Regions from separate parts of the Siminovitchia fortis genome, predicted to be linked through region 2. Evidence: riboswitches for the same ligand, from Rfam matches in the RefSeq annotation. Region 2 holds a riboswitch; each other region holds the start of a gene.

The links. A riboswitch is a leader RNA that binds a small molecule or an ion and turns the genes downstream of it on or off. The one in region 2 is predicted to bind S-adenosylmethionine.
Region 1: another riboswitch for S-adenosylmethionine. It lies ahead of FS666_RS05300 (MetQ/NlpA family ABC transporter substrate-binding protein); the one in region 2 lies ahead of FS666_RS02965 (5-methyltetrahydropteroyltriglutamate--homocysteine S-methyltransferase).
Region 3: another riboswitch for S-adenosylmethionine. It lies ahead of metK (methionine adenosyltransferase); the one in region 2 lies ahead of FS666_RS02965 (5-methyltetrahydropteroyltriglutamate--homocysteine S-methyltransferase).
Region 4: another riboswitch for S-adenosylmethionine. It lies ahead of FS666_RS08605 (YezD family protein); the one in region 2 lies ahead of FS666_RS02965 (5-methyltetrahydropteroyltriglutamate--homocysteine S-methyltransferase).

The regions. Positions count from the first base shown of each region.
Region 1 is NZ_VEKZ01000010.1:6,917-11,910, reverse strand. Features, by position in the region: gene FS666_RS05305 (methionine ABC transporter ATP-binding protein) at 1-834, opposite strand, end outside; gene FS666_RS05300 (MetQ/NlpA family ABC transporter substrate-binding protein) at 895-1,734, opposite strand; SAM riboswitch class I at 1,938-2,055, opposite strand; gene FS666_RS05295 (ArgE/DapE family deacylase) at 2,299-3,573, shown strand; gene FS666_RS05290 (ABC transporter permease) at 4,143-4,850, opposite strand; gene FS666_RS05285 (ABC transporter ATP-binding protein) at 4,847-4,994, opposite strand, start outside.
Region 2 is NZ_VEKZ01000005.1:15,004-19,997, reverse strand. Features, by position in the region: gene cysI (assimilatory sulfite reductase (NADPH) hemoprotein subunit) at 1-1,579, shown strand, start outside; gene FS666_RS02965 (5-methyltetrahydropteroyltriglutamate--homocysteine S-methyltransferase) at 1,745-2,854, opposite strand; SAM riboswitch class I at 2,941-3,032, opposite strand; gene FS666_RS02960 (phosphoribosylaminoimidazolesuccinocarboxamide synthase) at 3,234-3,920, shown strand; gene FS666_RS02955 (nucleoside deaminase) at 3,985-4,443, shown strand; gene FS666_RS02950 (cobalamin-binding protein) at 4,462-4,994, shown strand, end outside.
Region 3 is NZ_VEKZ01000045.1:2,718-7,711, reverse strand. Features, by position in the region: gene asnB (asparagine synthase (glutamine-hydrolyzing)) at 1-807, opposite strand, end outside; gene metK (methionine adenosyltransferase) at 1,232-2,431, opposite strand; SAM riboswitch class I at 2,660-2,777, opposite strand; gene pckA (phosphoenolpyruvate carboxykinase (ATP)) at 3,001-4,590, shown strand; gene FS666_RS13655 (aromatic ring-hydroxylating dioxygenase subunit alpha) at 4,900-4,994, shown strand, end outside.
Region 4 is NZ_VEKZ01000019.1:41,704-46,697, reverse strand. Features, by position in the region: gene FS666_RS08620 (methionine ABC transporter ATP-binding protein) at 1-499, opposite strand, end outside; gene FS666_RS08615 (MetQ/NlpA family ABC transporter substrate-binding protein) at 500-1,330, opposite strand; gene msrA (peptide-methionine (S)-S-oxide reductase MsrA) at 1,348-1,887, opposite strand; gene FS666_RS08605 (YezD family protein) at 2,067-2,216, opposite strand; SAM riboswitch class I at 2,314-2,432, opposite strand; gene FS666_RS08600 (DUF4870 domain-containing protein) at 2,541-2,927, opposite strand; gene FS666_RS08595 (molybdopterin oxidoreductase family protein) at 3,196-4,994, shown strand, end outside.

The DNA.
Region 1 (4,994 bases), on a different contig from region 2:
CAAAGCAGGTTCGCCGCTTGAATCCCCGAAGAAGGAAAGGGTGAACACCTGCCCGGTCTGGTTGAGTTTTTCCAGAAGATCATCCGGTATTTTATGAGTAAACAGGCTGCTTACAAATCGCTTCGTAGTTTGGTGCGACGGTGAGGTGAAAATGTCTTTTGTTGCTCCTTCTTCAATGACTTCACCATTTTCCATTACAGCTACGCGGTCACAGATGCGCTGAATGACGTTCATTTCGTGTGTGATGAGCAAAATGGTAATACCGAGATCTTTATTGATTTTCAAAAGCAGGTCGAGAATGGCTTCCGTCGTATCCGGGTCCAAAGCGCTGGTCGCTTCGTCGCTTAAAAGGATTTCGGGTTCAAAAGCAAGCGCGCGGGCGATAGCCACCCGCTGCTTTTGCCCGCCGGAAAGTTCGGAAGGATAGGCATGATATTTTTCATCAAGGCCGACTATTTTTAGGTACTTCACGACTCTTTCTTCCACTTCTTTTTTGCTAAATCCGGAAAGTTTCAGTGGAATGGAAATATTTTCATAAACAGTGGCCGTCTTTAAAAGGTTAAATCCCTGAAAAATCATTCCGATGTTGGTGCGGGCTTCGCGAAGCTTTTTGGTAGACAGTTTTGTTAAATCTGTCCCTTTTACAACTACGGAACCTGCGTCAGGTTTTTCCAATAAATTGACGCAGCGGATCAATGTACTTTTTCCAGCGCCGCTGTATCCGATGACTCCATATATTTCACCTTTTTTAACAGAAAGCGATACATTGTTCAATGCGTGAATCGGACCTTGTTTACCTTGAAATGTCTTAGAGATTCCCGCGAGTTCTATCATGTGTATTGCTCCTTCATGTTTATTTTCAAAAATCCGTGACGGCTGCCTGGTTCAGTTTTCTTACCAAGAGGGAATGACTGATCCTTCGAATGTTTCATCAATATATTGTTTCACTTCATCAGAACGGTAAACATCCCAAAACTTTTGAATCGCTTCGTCATCTTTTGATTCAGGCCTGGCCGCTGCAACATTCACCCATGGAGAGTCGCTTGATTCAATAAAGATGGAATCTTTGGCAGGCTTAAGTCCATGCTCAATCGCAAAGTTCGTATTGATGGCAGCTGCATCAAGCTCCTCCAATTGACGGGGAAGCTGGGAGGCTTCCAATTCTACTAACTCATAATCGTTTTCGTTTTCTTCAACATCCTTGACAGTCGGGGCAGTCCCTGAGCCTTCTTTCAATTTAATTAATCCGGCACTTTCAAACAAAACAAGGGCACGTCCTCCATTTGTAGGATCGTTAGGAAGTCCAATCTTCGCCCCTTTTGGCAGATCTTTAACGTCTTTCACTTTGGATGAGTAAATCCCCATTGGAAAAGTGAGTGCTTTACCTACTTCGACAAGATCCATGTCCCGGTCTTTATTAAACTGCTCCAAATAAGGAATCGTTTGGAATAAGTTGAGATCCAACTCTTTTTCATCTAAAGCGATATTCGGCATAATGTAATCCGTGAACACTTTGACTTCGATATCCAAATCTTGCTTGGCTGCAAGCTCTTTTACTTTTTCCAAAACTTGTTCGTGCGGGCCGGCTGTTACACCAACCGTCAGTTTGCCGTCGTCAAGAAGGCCTTCCGCTTTTTCGCCTTTACTGCCGGCTGCTTCTTTATTGCCACCGCCGCATGCTGCAAGAGCGGCGATTATTAAAATAATTAAACTGGATAATACCCACTTTTTCATGCTGCTTCCCCATTTCAATGTATATTTATCTTTTTAGTCGAGTTTACTGCTATTAATCATCTTCCTATTTTTATTGCCAATACAATTTCTATTTATCGTACCTCCGTGTTCCTCCCTTCAAGATTCCTTATGGAAATCCCTTGTGCATCAAAAAATGCCTCTCGCACAGAGAGGCATGGAAATACACGAAAGTATCACGCACTCTCTTATTTTTCAAAATACAAAGTATTTTGCAGGATTTAGCACCTGTTCCTGTTTTGGTAAAACAAGAATGGTTGCCGGGTTTCACAGGGCCAGTCCCTCCACCGCTCTCAATAAGAGATTTCCAAATGAAATTGTTAAGAATGATAATATACCTATCTAAAAGAAATGTCAATACTGTCTGTTCATTTTTCAGATCTATCTATGATCAAAGGCCCCTTGAAATTTTTTCATAGACCTTTCTTCCATACCGGAAAAACAAGAAAAATACTAACTATTTTTTGTATTATGATTTATAATATGTATGAATATATGTTTTTTTATTTTTATTATATATACTTTAATGCAGGGAGGAGCAGCAAAGTGTCAACTGATGCGAAGAAGAAGGTCCAAGACTATATTGAAGAAAATAAAGATGAACTTGTGGAAGCCATTGTGAAGGCGGTCCAAATTCCGAGCGTGATCGGCGACGAAAATGCTATGGCGGAATATATGAGGAAAAAGTATGAAGAAATCGGATTGAAAGTGGCCGAGGTTCATCCTGAGTATGAAAAGATCCAAAACCATCCTGCTTTTAGCAGCTCTGATTTGCCGTTTGAAGGCAGAAAGAACATTATCGGCATTTGGGAAGGCAATGACGATGCGCCTTCATTAACGTTAAATGGACATATGGATGTTGTTTCACCGGAACCGGTTGAAAATTGGACAAAAGATCCATGGGGCGGCGAGATTGTAGGCAATAAATTGTACGGGCGCGGCTCGGGAGATATGAAAGCCGGGCTTATGGCCAATTGGTTCGCTTTGAAAGCGCTGTTGGACCTGGGAATCAAGCCGAAAGGCAAAGTCCTGCTTCAAAGCGTGATCGAAGAGGAAGCAGGGGGGGCAGGCGGTACACTCTCCTGTTTGGAAGCCGGATATACAACCGACGGTTTTATTGCGACAGAGCCCCATGCTTTGAGATTGACTGTTGCTCATGCCGGGGTCATGTATTTCCGAGTAAGGGTGCTGGGCAAAACAGCTCATGCGGGCATGGCGCATTTGGGCGTGAATGCGATCAGTAAAATGTACAAGGTTTACAATGCACTTGAAGAGCTCGCTGAAAAGAGGGCTAAGGAGGTTTATTTTGAGCTGTTCCATAAAGGTTCCGGCCAATCTGTCCATATGAATCTTGGTACGTTAAAAGGGGGAGACTGGGCATCCAATGTTCCAGGTGAAGCAGTACTTGAATGCCGAATCGGTTTCATCCCATCTGAGACACGCGCCGAAATCAAGGAACTGATTGAAAAGACGGTTCAGGGAGCCGCAAAAGGCGACGAATGGCTCGAAGAGAATCCGCCTGAAGTGGAATGGTACGGCTGGACAACCGAGGCGTGGAATCAGGCCCCTGAAGATCCGTATGTCCAAGCTTTTAAAAAGACGGCGGAAGACGTATTGGGCAAAGAAGTGGAAATTGCCGGACGTGCTGCCGGGAATGATGCACGGTTTACCCAATACTATGGCAAGCCTGGACTTGTGTTTGGACCAAGGTGCTCGAACATGCACGGACCGGACGAATATGTTGAAATCGACAGTGTTATTGAGACAGCGAAGGTGTTTGCTGCACACATTATTGACTGGTGCGGAATTGAAGAAGAATGATTAATACGGAAAACCTCTGATTTTTTGTGTTATGCTCCCCTTTTGGTAGTCAGGTGAAAAGGACAACTTAAAGGGGGCAATTCACATTGTGGCCAGGGGTTTATTGAATTAGATTTTCGCTGAGAGTATTGCTTTGCTTAAAATATAAAGATTCTTGCCCAAGTTCGAGGATTGCAGCATCTTCGGTAAGGAATGCCGCGCATACCTGCCCAAATAGGAGGGATGGCGGCATCTTCGGTAAGGAATCCCGTGTATACTTGCCCAATTAGAAGGGATAGCGGCATCTACGGTAAGGGATCCCGTGTATACTTGCCCGATTAGGAGGGATGGCGGCATCTTCGGTAAGGAAAGCCGCACATACCTGCCCAAATAGGAGGGATAGCGCGATCTTTGGTAAGGAATGCTACACATTCCTTACCGTTGATTCCTTTCAACAGGAGGCCTTTAAAGAAGCTCACCTAGGTACTGATTTAAAGAAAAGTTTTAAAGGCGAAAACCACGGCTGCTCCGAATGCCATTGCGATCACAAGCTTTAATGCTTGTTTCATCTTGAATGCCTCCTCTGATTTTTAATCCACCATCCGCTTGCGAAAGACCACAACGGTCAGAGCGGAAATGACAATGGTCCAAATAACGATAATCACCAAGTTTAATAGAATATCTGTAAAGCCTGCTTTATTTTCCACGTTTTTCGCAATTTCAAGCAGTTGGACGTTTGGCAGGTATTCGGCTGCTTTTAAAATGGGATATTTTTCCGCCAATGCGTTGATAAATGTTCCGAATGAAAAAACGAGCATGAATGGAAGAATCAGGACGGAAGCCTCCATAACCGATTTTGCATACAGGCCTAATAATGTCCCCAAGCCCAGATAAAAAAGCGATGACAGAATGATTGCGACAGCCACAATTCCAATATTCTTAGGGCTATAATCTAATAAGAAAGCACTTAATGCGATGACAAAAATAGTAAAAAGGAAAGATAATAAGCTTTTTCCGCATAGAATCTCTGCGGTGGTTGCCGGTGACAGCATCAATCCCCTCAATGTGTTCTTCTCTTTTTCCTCGGCAATCAGGCAGCATTGAACAAAGGCTGCAACCATGACGAGTACCAAGTTAAAAACCATGTAATGTGTTTCAATGGAATCGACACCCATACGGCCATAAAAAGCGGCCAGAATCGGCGGCAAAAATATGACGCAGGATACAGCCAAATTCCGTGAAAAATCCTTGTAATCCTTTATTAAAATTGCATTCACACGTCTCCAAGAAAATGTCATGCCAATTTCCTCCCTGTCACTTGTATGAAAATATCTCCTAACGTTGGTTCATTCGAATGAATTCTTGCCACTTGATCTGTTTTCATCAATTCAAATAGCTGCTGTGCGCCCTCTGCACCTATCGGAACGACAATCTTCTGATCA
Region 2 (4,994 bases):
GCTGATGAAATTCCATGGCAGTTATTTACAGGATGATAGGGACGTGCGCAATGAGCGGCAAAGACAAAAGCTGGAACCGGCGTATCAATTTATGGTCAGAGTAAGAGCGCCCGGCGGTATCGTAACAGCAGACCAGTATATAGCCATGCACAATATCGCCAAAAAGTATGCAAATGGGACTTTAAGATTGACGACAAGGCAGTCGTTTCAAATGCACGGCATTCTTAAATGGAACATGAAGCAAAGTATAAGGGAAATCAATGACTCGCTATTGGATACACTCGCAGCCTGCGGGGATGTGAACCGCAATGTGATGTGCAATCCGAATCCATATCAGTCGGAGATGCATGGAGAGGTATATGAATGGGCTAAAAGAATAAGTGAACATCTTTCTCCAAGAACCCGCGCTTATCATGAAATTTGGCTGGACGGTGAAAAGGTGGCAGACAGTACCGAGAGTGATGTGGAGATTGAACCTATTTATAGTCCCGTTTATTTGCCGCGGAAATTTAAAATCGGTGTTGCAGTGCCCCCTTCCAATGATGTAGATGTATTTTCGCAAGACTTGGGTTTCATTGCCATTTTGCAAGACGGACATTTGCAAGGCTTTAATGTCGCAGTCGGAGGAGGAATGGGAATGACTCACGGGGATACAGACACTTATCCTCAATTGGGTCGCGTCATTGGTTTTTGCTCCCCGGACCAGGTGGTGGATGTGGCTGAAAAAATAGTGACCATACAAAGGGATTATGGAAATCGCTCTGTAAGAAAAAATGCCCGTTTCAAGTATACGATAGATGCCAAGGGCATAGAGTGGCTGATCAATGAACTTCATGATCGTCTCGGCTGGGAGCTTCAGCCTGCCCGCCTATTTGAGTTCGAACATAACGGCGACCGGTATGGCTGGGTAAAGGGCATCAACAATAAATGGCATTTTACTTTGTTCATTGAAAACGGAAGAATCAAAGATCATGAAGAGTATAAACTGATGACCGGACTGTTGGAAATTGCAAAAATTCACCAAGGGGACTTCAGACTTACTCCAAACCAAAATTTGATCATTGGTAATATCGCGGAAGAAAATAAAGCCCAAGTGGAACAATTGATAAAAGCGTATGGACTGACAACTGGCAAACAGCATTCCGCATTGCGTAGAAATTCCATGGCCTGTGTTTCCTTGCCGACATGCGGGCTGGCCATGGCTGAATCGGAACGTTACTTGCCATCACTTCTTGATAAAATTGAGGGGATTTTAGATGAAGCAGGTCTGAGAGAGGAAGAAATTGTCGTACGTATGTCCGGATGTCCCAACGGCTGTTCACGGCCAGCCTTGGGAGAGATTGGATTCATTGGAAAAGCACCAGGAAAATATAACTTATACCTGGGCGCAGGTTTTTCCGGAAATCGGCTAAATAAGCTTTATCGTGAAAATATAGGTGAAAAAGAAATTTTGGAAGAGCTAAAGCCTATCATCCATCATTACGCAAAGGAACGTCAGGAAAATGAACATTTCGGAGATTTTGTGATCCGTACAGGTTATGTAAAAGAGGTCCATTCGGGATTGGATTTTCATGATTGATATAGATCATGAAATGGTCCCTGACACAAACAAAGGAAAAGTGGAGGTGGTTGTTCATGGGCTCGGCAGATAAGGAGCCGGACTCGTACTAATGGAAGACAGTTTATACTAAAGAGAAATAGATCCCGGAGAGGGCGGCTCTTTCGGGATCTATTGAATACAGACTTATTTTCCCCAAATTTCTTCAGCAATTTCAACAATGAATTTCAACTTTTCCCATTGCTGTTCTTCAGTCAGCTCATTTCCGTGATGGGTCGAAGCGAAGCCGCATTGCGGGCTCAGGCAGATTTGCTCAAGCGGAACATATTTAGAAGCTTCTTGTATTCGTGCCTTGATCGCTTCCTTGTCTTCCAATTCGCCGGATTTGGAAGTGACGACGCCGAGAACAACTCTTGGTCCGTCTTTTGGGATGTAGCGAAGCGGGTTGAAGTCTCCGGAGCGCTCATCATCATATTCAAGGAAGAAGCCGTCCACTTTCTCTTTGGCCAGCAGCGTCGGCGCAATCAGCTCATAGCTTCCTGAAAACATCCAGCTGGACCGATAGTTACCGCGGCATAAGTGTGTGGTTACGAATAAGTCTTCCGGTTTGTCCTCGAGCACGCCATTGATGACGCGCAAAGCCAGATCGATGTATTTTTCCCTTGTGAAGCCATTCTCATCAAATTTTCGATCCGGTGAAGACAGGCCTGCGATATAAACATCGTCCAGCTGGAGGTATCGCACTCCCGCATTATAGAATGCTTTGATAGTTTCCTTATATGCTTGAATAATATCGTTTGCGTAATCTTCGATATCGGGATAGATATCTTCATCGCGGATTCCTATATGGAACAGCTGATTTGGACTTGGGATCGTTTGTTTCGCAACAGCGCGCCCACCTACGATTTCATTGAATTCGATAAAATCTTTGATAAATGAGTGTTCAGGACTAAAGGAGATCTTACCTGTGTTGCGGACCCCGTATCTCTCGGTTTCCTTGTTGTGGAATTGATATCCCGATTCAGGTACGTATCCTTCAAGGCCGTTGAGTTCCTCCAAGAAGTCCAAATGCCACCATGTCCGGCGGAATTCGCCGTCTGTCACAAGTTCCAAGCCTGCATCGATTTGCTTATCGACAATGCGTTTGATTTCTTTGGTTTCTACTTCGCGCAATTGCTCAGCTGAGATTGTGCCTTCCTTGTAATCCTTTCTTGCTTGGACAAGGCTTTCTGGACGCAATAGGCTTCCTACGTGGTCTGCTCTGAACGGTACTGCGGTTGTTAAAGTCGTTGTCATTTTTGAATACCTTCTCTCTTTTGTAATATAAAAAAATTGAGGACCTTCTTGGATAAAAAGAAGGTCCTCAATAAATGAAAACAAACTTCTTATCTATTTGGAATTAGCACCATTTCCTTGAAAAAGGCTGGTTGCTGAGACTTCATCGGGCCAATCCCTCCGTCTCTCTGGATAAGAAAATCTGTATAAAGTTGTTTAATTAACTGATATTTTCTACTTTATTACAAGCTCTGAAGAAGTGCAAGAGCTTTTGTGAAAAAAGCCAGATGGGAACGCCAATGCCCTCATGATTGAAACTGAAACATATCCCGTAAATGAATTCGCGATATATTGTGATATGATATGAATATAACGAAATTAACGGATGGGGGAAAGCCGCATGAAATTGGTTTATGAAGGCAAAACGAAAACCGTATTTGAATTGGAAGATGGAAACTATTTATTAAAATTCAAAGATGATGTCACCGGGGAGGATGGAGTATTCGACCCGGGTGCCAACACAGTCGGCTTGACAATCGAAGGGGCAGGAAAGACGGGGCTTCGCCTTACTAAATTTTTCTTTGAACTTTTAGAGAAGAAGGGAATTCCGACCCATTTCGTTAATGCTAATATAGAAGACGCGACTATGACAGTAAAGCCGGCGGAGATGTTCGGCAATGGCTTGGAAGTGATTTGCCGTTACCGCGCGGTAGGAAGCTTCTTGCGCAGATACGGTATGTATGCGGAAGAAGGGCAGGAGCTGGACGGATTTGTTGAAGTGACTTTGAAGGATGATGCCCGCCAGGACCCGCCGATCAGTGAAGATGCATTGGCGATGCTTGGCATTTTGAGCCATGACGAATATAAAAGGCTGAAGGAACTGACAAGGGAAATCGGAGCGATTGTCAAAGCCGAACTTCTGGAAAAGGGGATCGACCTATACGATATAAAACTGGAATTCGGCAGAGCGGGCGACAACAAGGAAATCACTCTGATCGATGAAATTTCCGGAGGAAACATGAGAGCATACAAAAACGGAGAATACATTGAACCTTTGAAGCTCGGGGAATTGATTCTCAGCGAATAAATTAGATTTATTTTTTCCAAATTAATATGTCAAATATAATGTCGTATATAAGGAGGAGAAACAGTTGGATCAATTTATGAAAAGAGCTGTGGAATTGGCCGATGAGTCGGTAAAGGAAGGCGGGCAGCCGTTCGGGGCTGTTCTTGTAAAGGACGGGGAAATCATTTCTGAGGGCATCAATGAACTGCATCTGAAATACGATATAAGCGGCCATGCTGAACTCATTGCCATCCGGAAAGCCCAGGAGCAGCTGCAGACACTGGATTTAAGCGGCTATACGATGTATGCAAGCGGGGAGCCATGCCCCATGTGCATGACGGCTATTTATTTTTCAGGGATTGAAAAGGTCTATTATTGCGGGACTGTCGAAGACGCCAAAGCCGCCGGCCTTGGCAAATCAGTCTATGTTTATAATCAGTTGGCACTGCCCCGGGAAAAGCGGGATGTACATATGGTACATATGCCTTTGACGCAGGGAATGTCCAACCCGTTGGAAAACTGGACAGAAAAAGAAGGAAAGTAGACCGAAGGGAGTAGAGGCATGCGGATTGTTTCGTTGTGTCCAAGTAATACGGAGGTCATCGGTTATTTGGGGAAGGAAGGCATGCTTGTTGCCGTAGATGATTATTCCAATTGGCCTGAAAGTATTAAAGGATTGCCAAGGATAGGCCCGGACCTTACGGTTGACATGGATAAAGTGGAGGCCATGCAGCCTGATCTCGTCGTTGCCTCTCTCAGTGTACCGGGGATGGAGAAAAACATTTATGAATTGAGCAGGCGGGATATCCCACATATTATTCTCAACCCTAATTCTTTGGAAGAGATTGCCTGCGACATTGAAACGCTTGGGGAAGCACTCGGTTTTCCTGAGTTGGGGAAAGAGAGGGCTTCCCATTTCAGGGAAGAAATCCGGCAAAGAAAGATTGTCGCCCAAGGCAGGAATGAACATTTTACGATCTATTGGGAATGGTGGCCCAAACCCGTTTTCACGCCGGGAGGGCCCAATTGGCTGACGGAAATCAGTAAACTTGCGGGAGGCCGGAATATTTTTGAATCTGAGCCCCGGGCAAACGT
Region 3 (4,994 bases), on a different contig from region 2:
AGAATCGATTCCGCCGGAAAGGAATGAACCGACCGGCACATCACTGCGCATATGGATATTGACCGAGTCAAACAAAACATCCCTGATTTCCTTGATGAAATCTTCTTCGGGCTTATGCTGGACCGGCTTAAAGTTTGCTCTCCAGTAGCGGTTAATGTTCATGGATTCGCCCGGTTTTTTCGTAAAATAATGGCCGGGCTCAAGCTTCTTAATATGGCGGGTCATCGTTTCCGGCTCCGGAACAAACTGATAGGTCATATATTGCTGAAGAGCTTCGGTATTCAGTTCTTTTTTATCCATGGCAAGCAGGATGCTTTTCTTTTCTGATGCAAAAAACGAACGGTCTTCTTCCTCTATATAAAAGAAAGGCTTGATTCCAAACGGATCCCTTGCTCCGAACAATTCCTGTTCTTCCTTATCCCAAATCAAAAAGGCAAACATGCCGCGTAGTTTTTCCACGGCTTTTTCTTTTAAATCACTGAACAAAGCGATAATGACTTCAGTATCTGAGTCTGTTTCAAATGTGTATCCTTTTTTTGCCAGCTCTTCACGAAGCTCGACAAAGTTATATACTTCTCCATTAAAAATAATCCAATAGCGCTCGTTTTCATAAGAAAGCGGCTGGCTTCCGCTCTCAATATCGATGATGCTCAGCCTGCGGAAGCCGAACTGGACATATTCATCCTGAAAATATCCTTCATCATCAGGTCCGCGGTGAGTGATAATATTGTTCATTTGCTGAAACTTTTGGTCAGTCTTTGCTTCTTCTCTTGCATGATGATGCATGCACCCGATAAAACCGCACATGTAAGTGTCACCTACTTAATAAGATTCAAGCGTTGTGAGTATAATCTGCACACCTTTTTTATATTATCATTATTTGCCTCACTTTGGCAGTTTTATTGCGATAAATTTAGAAAAACGTAAGCGAACTCTGATTAGAAAAGTGGAAGATGTCTGATTAGCGGATTTTCGGAAGGCATTCCGGGTCTATGACTACCGAACATGCGGTCAAACCCGATACTCGGGAGGTATTGCGGGTCTATGCCTACCGAACATGCGATCAAACCTGATACTCGGAAGGCATTCCGGGGCTATGACTACCGAACATGCGATCAAACCTGATACTCGGGAGGCATTGCAGGTCTTTACTGCAAAAATAGGGGTACCCAAGAATTGCAAGCCTTCCATTCAAAAAGCGAAGATGCCGATCGCACCTTCGCCTTTTTCTTTAAATTGATGTAGAGCGGATCAGCGCCTCCGCTTTGTCCGTTCTTTCCCATGGCAGATCAATATCCGTACGGCCAAAATGGCCATATGCCGCTGTCTGGCGGTAAATCGGCCTGCGCAGATCGAGCATGAGGATGATGCCGGCCGGACGAAGGTCGAAGTTTTCCCTGATGGCCTTCACAAGCTTTTCTTCCGAAACTTTTCCTGTACCAAAAGTGTCGACCGAAATGGAAACAGGCTGCGCAACACCGATCGCATAGGCAAGCTGCACTTCGCATTTATCGGCAAGTCCTGCTGCTACAATGTTTTTGGCAACGTAGCGAGCAGCATAGGCAGCAGAGCGGTCAACTTTAGTGGGGTCCTTTCCTGAGAAAGCTCCTCCGCCATGGCGGGCATATCCGCCATACGTATCAACAATAATTTTTCTTCCTGTCAGCCCCGCATCACTTTGCGGGCCGCCGATTACAAAGCGTCCGGTCGGATTAATGAAGTATTTCGTTTCATCATCAAGCAGTTCCGCAGGCACGACAGGTTTGATGACATGTTCCTTAATATCCGCTTTGATCTGCTCAAGTTCGACTTCAGGGTGATGCTGAGTGGACAAAACGATCGTATCAATTCGCACCGGTTGGTTATTTTCGTCATATTCAATAGTGACTTGGGTTTTTCCATCAGGCCTTAAATAAGAAAGAATGGATTCTTTCCGCACATGGGCCAGCCTTCTTGAAAGTTTATGAGAAAGTGAAATAGGCAGCGGCATAAGCTCCTCGGTCTCATTGCACGCAAAACCGAACATGAGGCCCTGGTCCCCTGCACCGATCGCCTCGATTTCCTCTTCGCTCATATTCCCCTCTCTTGCTTCAAGAGCCGTGTTCACTCCTGCTGCTATATCAGGAGACTGCTCGTCGATGGATGTGATGACCGCACACGTTTCAGCATCAAATCCATATTTCGCACGTGTATAACCGATTTCTTTAATTGTGTCACGGACAATCTTCGGAATATCCACGTAAGTCGTCGTCGTAATTTCTCCGGCAACGAGCACCAGCCCTGTAGTCACGGATGTTTCACAGGCAACCCGGGCATTGGGATCTTCTTTAAGAATCGCATCCAATATCGCATCAGATATTTGATCACAAATCTTATCCGGATGTCCTTCTGTAACAGACTCTGAGGTAAATAAATGCCGAATTTTAGACATCAAAGCTCCTCCTTTTGGTGCGTGTTCAAAAAGCTGCCAAACAAGCCAACAAAGAGATTCGCCGCTCATCATTTGGATTTTTTGAACAACCTCTTTTACAGTGATAAAATAATTTTATACATTCAACGGTACTCTGTCCTTTTTATAGAAGCACATTTGATTAAAATAAAAAACCTTTCCTGACATGAAGTTGAGGAAAGGTTTAGTTGATGTGTTCCGAGCCTTTCACTCTTATCGCCCAAGGCTTTTCGCCTTGCTACAGGTAAGCACCTTTCCGTCTGCAAAGCAGGACGGCAGGTTGCCGGGCTTCAAAGGACCTGTTTCCTCCGCCATCTCAGGATAAGAGTATCCGTTCAACTCAAAATCATAACTTACATCATAAATCAATGTCAACCGGGAAAGTTAAGAAATAGGCTTATTTTTACCATTCCCTTCAAAAATAAAATCCATTTAGTCAAATCCTGTTCAAGAAATAATGCAAAATTAGTATAGACTAATCAATTAAATGTGTTATACTATTTCTCAAGTAAACGTAAAGTTAAATATTTAAACAAAGGAAGGGTAAACATATGAGTTCAGTAGGCATCAAAAGCGAATTAGCGCAATTATTGAACGGACAGAACGTTCATACGCAGTTATCAGTACCACAGCTTGTCGAGAAGGTCCTGAGCCGTAAAGAAGGGGTTCTGACAACTTCTGGTGCCGTTCGTGCCGAAACTGGTAAATATACAGGCCGCTCCCCTGAAGACAAATTCATCGTTGATGAACCGTCTGTCACAGACAAGATCGATTGGGGTTCTGTGAACCAGCCGATTTCATCTGAGGTATTTGAAAAACTGTATTCAAAAGTTGTTTCCTACTTACAGGAAAGGGAAGAAATCTTCGTATTTAAAGGATTTGCAGGTGCTGATGAAAAATACCGCCTGCCGATTCAGGTCATCAACGAATATGCCTGGCACAACTTGTTTGCCCACCAATTGTTCATCCGCCCTACCGGCGAAGAATTGGCTGACCATGAATCGAAATTCACTGTCATCTCTGCACCCGGGTTTAAAGCAGATCCTGCAGTTGACGGTACAAAATCAGAAACATTCATCATCGTCTCATTCGAGCGCCGTATCGTATTGATCGGCGGTACAGAATATGCAGGCGAAATGAAAAAATCCATTTTCTCCGTCATGAACTACGAACTTCCGGAGGCGGATATTTTATCCATGCACTGCTCCGCGAACGTTGGCGCTGAAGGCGATGTCGCCCTCTTCTTCGGACTGTCCGGAACAGGTAAAACAACCCTTTCAGCCGATCCGAACCGCCGCTTGATCGGCGATGACGAGCACGGCTGGTCTCCAAACGGCGTTTTTAACGTCGAAGGCGGATGCTATGCAAAAACAGCAGGATTATCTTACGAAAAAGAACCGCAAATCTATAATGCCATCACATTCGGCTCTGTTTTGGAAAATGTCATTGTCGATCCGGAATCACGCGAGCCTCTTTATGATGACACATCACTGACTGAAAATACAAGGGCTGCATACCCAATCCAAGCCATCGACAATATCGTGGAACCAAGCATTGCGGGACATCCATCTGTCATCGTATTCTTGACAGCTGACGCATTCGGAGTATTGCCTCCAATCAGCAAGCTGACAAAAGAGCAGGCAATGTACCACTTCCTTAGCGGTTTCACATCCAAGCTTGCCGGAACAGAGCGCGGAGTCACTTCACCTGAAGCAACATTCTCCACATGCTTCGGTGCACCGTTCCTGCCTCTTCCTGCAGCACGTTATGCAGAAATGCTCGGTAAGAAAATCGATGAGCACGGCGTTCAAGTTTTCCTCGTCAACACTGGCTGGACCGGGGGCTCATACGGCGTAGGCAAGAGAATGAATCTTGCTTACACTCGTGCCATGGTTCAGGCTGCTTTAAACGGCGAGCTTGATAACGTGGAAACAGCGAAAGATGAAGTATTCGGCCTTTCCATTCCGCTTCACGTACCAGGTGTACCTGACGAAGTATTGCAGCCGATCAAAACATGGGACGACAAAGATGCATACAGAGCAAAAGCAAAAGAACTTGCAGGAAAATTCAAAGATAACTTCAAAAAGTTTGACCATGTCGACAAATCCATCGCTGAACTGGGTGGGCCGGCTGTGAAATAAAATAAAATAAAAGTCAACTGCACCTTCAATTGTGCCTACAATAAAAGGTGCGGTTTTTTTATGTCGGATTGGTAATACTTTTAACACAATTTCAGGAGTCACAAACCACTGGAAAAGTTATAATAAATATTAAATGAGCTTTAAAACTTAACATTCAGGCCCGGTATCTAATGCCCTACCAAGGGCTGGTTCATCGAAACCGGGCATTGGCTACGCGGCCCAATGACCGCGGAATGATGTTCATGTTAAGTTCATTTGATACAGAAAGTGATTATTACATAATAGAGCAATCAAAGTGGAGGGGATTAAATGGCAACTACTTTAAATCGAAGCAACTTACTGGATGATCAAGTTCTTTTGGAGGACTGGCTTGTTGCTTGCCGTTCCGTTGATGTGAAAGAGCA
Region 4 (4,994 bases), on a different contig from region 2:
GAGCCGATGTCGCTTCATCGCATAGGAGGACCTTCGGGTCGTTGGCAAGTGCCCTGGCAATGCCGACCCGCTGTTTCTGTCCTCCGGAAAGCTGGGCTGGATAGTGCCTGCTCCGATCGGAAAGCCCGACCATTTCCAAAAGCTCCGGCACCCGTTTTTGAATTTCCTCTTTCGTTTTTCCGGCTGCTTTTAAAGAAAAGGCCACATTATCAAAAACCGTCTTGGAACTGACTAAATGAAAATGTTGAAAAATCATTCCTATTTTTTGGCGCTCTTTACGCACTTCTTTGTCCGAAAGAGAAGTTAAATCTTTTCCATCAATGAGGATCTTCCCTTCTGTCGGCCTTTCCAGCAAATTCAAGCATCGGAGCAACGTACTTTTACCTGCGCCGCTGTAGCCGATAATGCCGAAAATCTCTCCTTGGCAGATGGTGAAGTTCACATCATCCACCGCTGTCACATCTTCGTACCGCTTTGTGACATGCTGAATGTCGATCATTTATTTGCCCTCCTTCCCCAATTGATATGGAGGTTTCACATACCCTTTAGCATTCTTGTTCGTGTAGTCCAAAAATTCGTCGGACCTATAGGCCTTTTCTAAGGCTTTTGCGAATGGTTTATCTACATCTTCTTTTCTCAACGTTACATAAATTAAATAGCTCTCAGGTGTTTTTTCAATTTCTACGGCTTCATCCAATTTCAACCCCGAAGCCAGTGCATAGTTTCCGTTAATGAAGGCAAAGTCGGTATCTCCCAATGAACGCGGCGTTTGTGCCGGATCAACCGGTTTGATTTTTAAATTAAGCTTATTATCGATAATATCTTTCTCTGAGACCGTTGTTGGCTCGGCATCTTCATTTATTTTAATCAGCCCAAAATCCTCAAGCATGTTAAGCGATCTTGCCAGGTTGGTCGGATCATTCGGCGTAGCAATTGTCGTACCTTCTTTGATATCATCCAGGGATGTATGCTTTTCAGAATAAAGACCAATTGGTGCAGTTGGCACTGCATATGGGGCCACTAAGTCCATATCGTGGTCTTTATTGAACTGCTTCAGGTAATTTCTATTTTGGAATAGGTTGGCATCAATTTCGCCTTCGTTTAGAGCAATGTTTGGTTGAATGTAATCGTTGAACTCGACGATTTTCACTTTGTAGCCCTCTTTTTCAAGGATGGGAATGACCCCTTCTTTTAACTGGTCACTGTATGGTCCCGCTGTTGCACCAATTGTAATTTCTTTCTTTTCCCCACTTGCCGACGAAGTGCCTCCGCAGGCCCCCAAAACGAATAAGCTAAGAATTAAAGTGATATATAGCAATGTTTTCTTCATGTCTTCATTCTCCCTTTTTAACGATGTGTTTTTTCTTTCCAATATTTTCGGATGAAAGGTGCTCTCCCCGATTCTTCTTTAAAGGCTGCATAAGCATCCGGATTTTTCTTGTAATAATTCTGATGCTCCTCTTCCGCTGGGAAGAATGGAGCCGCGGGCAGAATCTTAGTGACAATCGGACGATTGAATTTCCCGCTTGCTTCCAACCTCCTTTTTGACTCTTCCGCAAGGTGTCTTTGTTTTTCCGTATGATAAAAAATGGCAGTTTGATAGGAAGGTCCCCTGCTTCTGAATTGGCCTCCGGCATCTGTAGGATCAATCTGCTGCCAATATAAATCTAATAACTTTTCATATGGAAATAATCGGGAATCAAACAAAATTTGTACTGCTTCCACGTGGCCGGTTGTTCCGGTGCAAACCTCTTCGTACGTCGGGTTCACAATCGTCCCGCCGGTATAGCCGGAAATGACTTGCTCAATTCCAGGCTGTGAGTCAAATGGTTCGATCATGCACCAGAAGCAGCCTCCCGCAAATGTCGCACATTCAAGTTTTGACATGTTCACTTCTCCTCCAATAAAAAAGGCCCCTTGATCAACGCATAAATGCCTGAACCAACTAGCAAAGTTGCGTTGAAATCAAGAGGCCTCCGGTTGTCCGGTCAGCTTCCGTATATAAGATTTTTTTAAGTGACGTATGGCATCCAGCGCTAAAGGACCGTGTTGACTTTTCTTATGTCTCATGCCGGAAACCGCTGTTTTTCAATCCGATTGATCTGAACGATCTTCCCTTCATGCACTGTAATCTGCAATTCACCGAAACGCAAATTGCTCAGTGCTTCCACAATCACTTTCAGCTTCTCATTGTCCACTTTTTCCTTGACACCCATTCCCCTCATCTCCTTTGAAAGTAGTTCCGATATACAAGAAAAAGACCCCTTAACAATAAGAGGTCTCCGCTTTTTAAGAATATAAATCAAGCTTTGCCTCTTATATATCAGATTTGTAAAAAAATCTGCTGGAATTGGCACCGTTTGAATATGAAAAAATATTCAATGGTTGCCGAGGCTTCACTGGGCCAGTCCCTCCACCTCTCTGCATAAGAGTTATGAAAATATGAATTTGTAAATGTAAAATCTATTCTATTCGGAATGGAATGAATTGTCAACCGTATTTTGGTGATTTCTCAAATCAGGACATTGGTCATGCATCCATCAGGGATGATCGTCAAAATTTCCTATCAGATTCTCCGTAATATCCCCCACAACCGGAAGCTTTATCCGTTCCCGCTGATAAGCTTTGATCATAAGCACAATCCACAAGATGAATGTTGTCAAAGAAATAAGCGACTTCAATAGCCAGCCGACAAACGGAACATAGCCGACTCCCAAACCAAGAATCCACAGCGAGACAAAAAGGACAATTGACTGCATTGCATGGAATTTTACAAAAGGACTTTTCTTTTCCAATACAAAGAAAATGATGCCTGTGACAAACGTTCCGAGGTAGCATAGCAGCCCTGCAATATTCTCATCCAGGCCAGTGGATGATTTTGGCGGCACTTCGTTTCCACTGGATTCGATTTCATGTTTATCGTCCAAATTCCTTCCTCCTTTCATAGCTTCATTTGCTTTGAGTATAACAAATCGGACGATCGAAAACTAAGAAAAGTCAGACTTAAATTTCTAATTGCTTCCCCCTTTGCGAAAAATGGCAGGTGGCTGACAAAAACCATTGAAATAAGAATCAAAAAGAAAGCTTTCATAAAAAGGGGCAATTGTCTCAATAATTTTCCATAAACAAAGACGGAGAACGATTGATTATGTTATAATCTATGAAATTATTTTTATTGCAAGGGGTTGCTGGAAAATGGAGTCATGGATCAATATAAAAGACGGTGTGGTCCCTTCCGTATGTTCTTTGGACTGTCCCGATCAGTGCGGGCTGCTTGTCCATAAAAAGGACGGAAAAATTGTAAAAATCGACGGAGATCCGGATCACCCTGTGACAAAAGGGAGCATTTGCAACAAGGTTCGGAATATGGCTGAACGCCTGTATGATTCAAGCCGTTTGAAGACACCGTTAAAACGAGTAGGCCCCAAAGGGGAAGGCAAATTCGAACCAATCAGCTGGGACGAAGCGATTGAAACGATTGCAGGCCGCTGGAAACAATTGATTTCCGCAGAAGGGGCAGAGTCCATTCTTCCATACAGCTTTTATGGGAACATGGGCAGGATCCAATCAGAAGGTATGGACAGGCGTTTCTTCAACCGCCTCGGCGCCAGCCAGCTTGAGCAGACGATCTGCTCTTCGGCAGGAAGCGTCGGTTACAACTACACAATGGGCGGCGGCTTTGGTACCGACCCTGAGGATATGACGGAAACAAAGCTTTTCATTTTCTGGGGAATCAATGCAGCCAGCACAAACATGCACCAGGTAATGATTGCCCAAAAAGCTCGGAAAACAGGAGCAAAGCTCGTTGTCATTGATGTTCATAAAAATCAGACCGGGCGCATGGCGGATTGGTTCATTCCAATCCTTCCGGGAACAGACAGCGCTCTTGCACTCGGAATTATGCATATTTTATTTGAAGAAAACTTGGTGGACCGTGAATTTTTAAAGGAATATACAGTCGGTTATGAGGAACTTGAAAATCATGTGAAATCTTATGACCCAAAAACAGTGTCGGAAATTACTGGAGTACCCGTTGATGATATTTATAAACTCGCACGCATGTATGGCGAAATTTCCCCTTCCATGATCCGGATTGGGAACGGGCTGCAGCATCATGACAACGGCGGAATGATTGTCCGGACCATCTCCTGCCTCCCTGCCCTTACAGGGCAATGGCCGCTAAAAGGCGGCGGTGCCGTCAAATCAAACAGCGGATATTTGGCCTTTAATACAAGGGCGCTGCAACGGCCCGAACTTCGAAAAAAACAGGCTCGGACCATCAATATGATTCAATTGGCTGAAGCCCTGCACGAATCGGAGCAGCCGATCCGTTCGCTCTTCGTATATTGCAGCAACCCTGCCGTCGTTGCTCCAAATGCCGGAAAAGTTCGCAAAGGCCTGGTACGGGAAGATCTTTTTACAGTTGTACACGACCTGTTTCTGACAGAAACCGCAAAATATGCGGATATTGTATTGCCGGCAACTTCATCCTATGAAAATACTGATTTTTATACATCTTATTGGCATCAATATCTCCACTTGCAGGAGCCGGTCATTCCTCCCTATGGGGAAAGCAAGTCAAATTCCGATGTTTTCAGGCTGCTTGCGGAGGCAATGGGTTTTGAGGATCCTGAACTTAAGGTTAGCGATGAAGAACTGATCGAGCAGGCTATAAGTGATGTGGCAAACCCACACTTCCCTGATACCGATCTTGACCAATTGAAGAAAGAGCGATTTGTTAAGGCAAAGAATAAAGACGGCTACTGGAAAAATTTAAACACACCAAGCGGAAAAATTGAATTATATTCGAAGCAAATGGAACTGGCCGGATACCCGGCCCTTCCAACACACATACCGCTTGTAGAAGATAATGATTGCCCATTTTTGTTTGTCCCTGGGCCGAACCATAACTTTTTGAACTCGACATTTTCAAATAACGAAAAGCATGCAAAGCTCGAAAAGGCTCCCCAATTGTTCATGAACCGATTGGATGC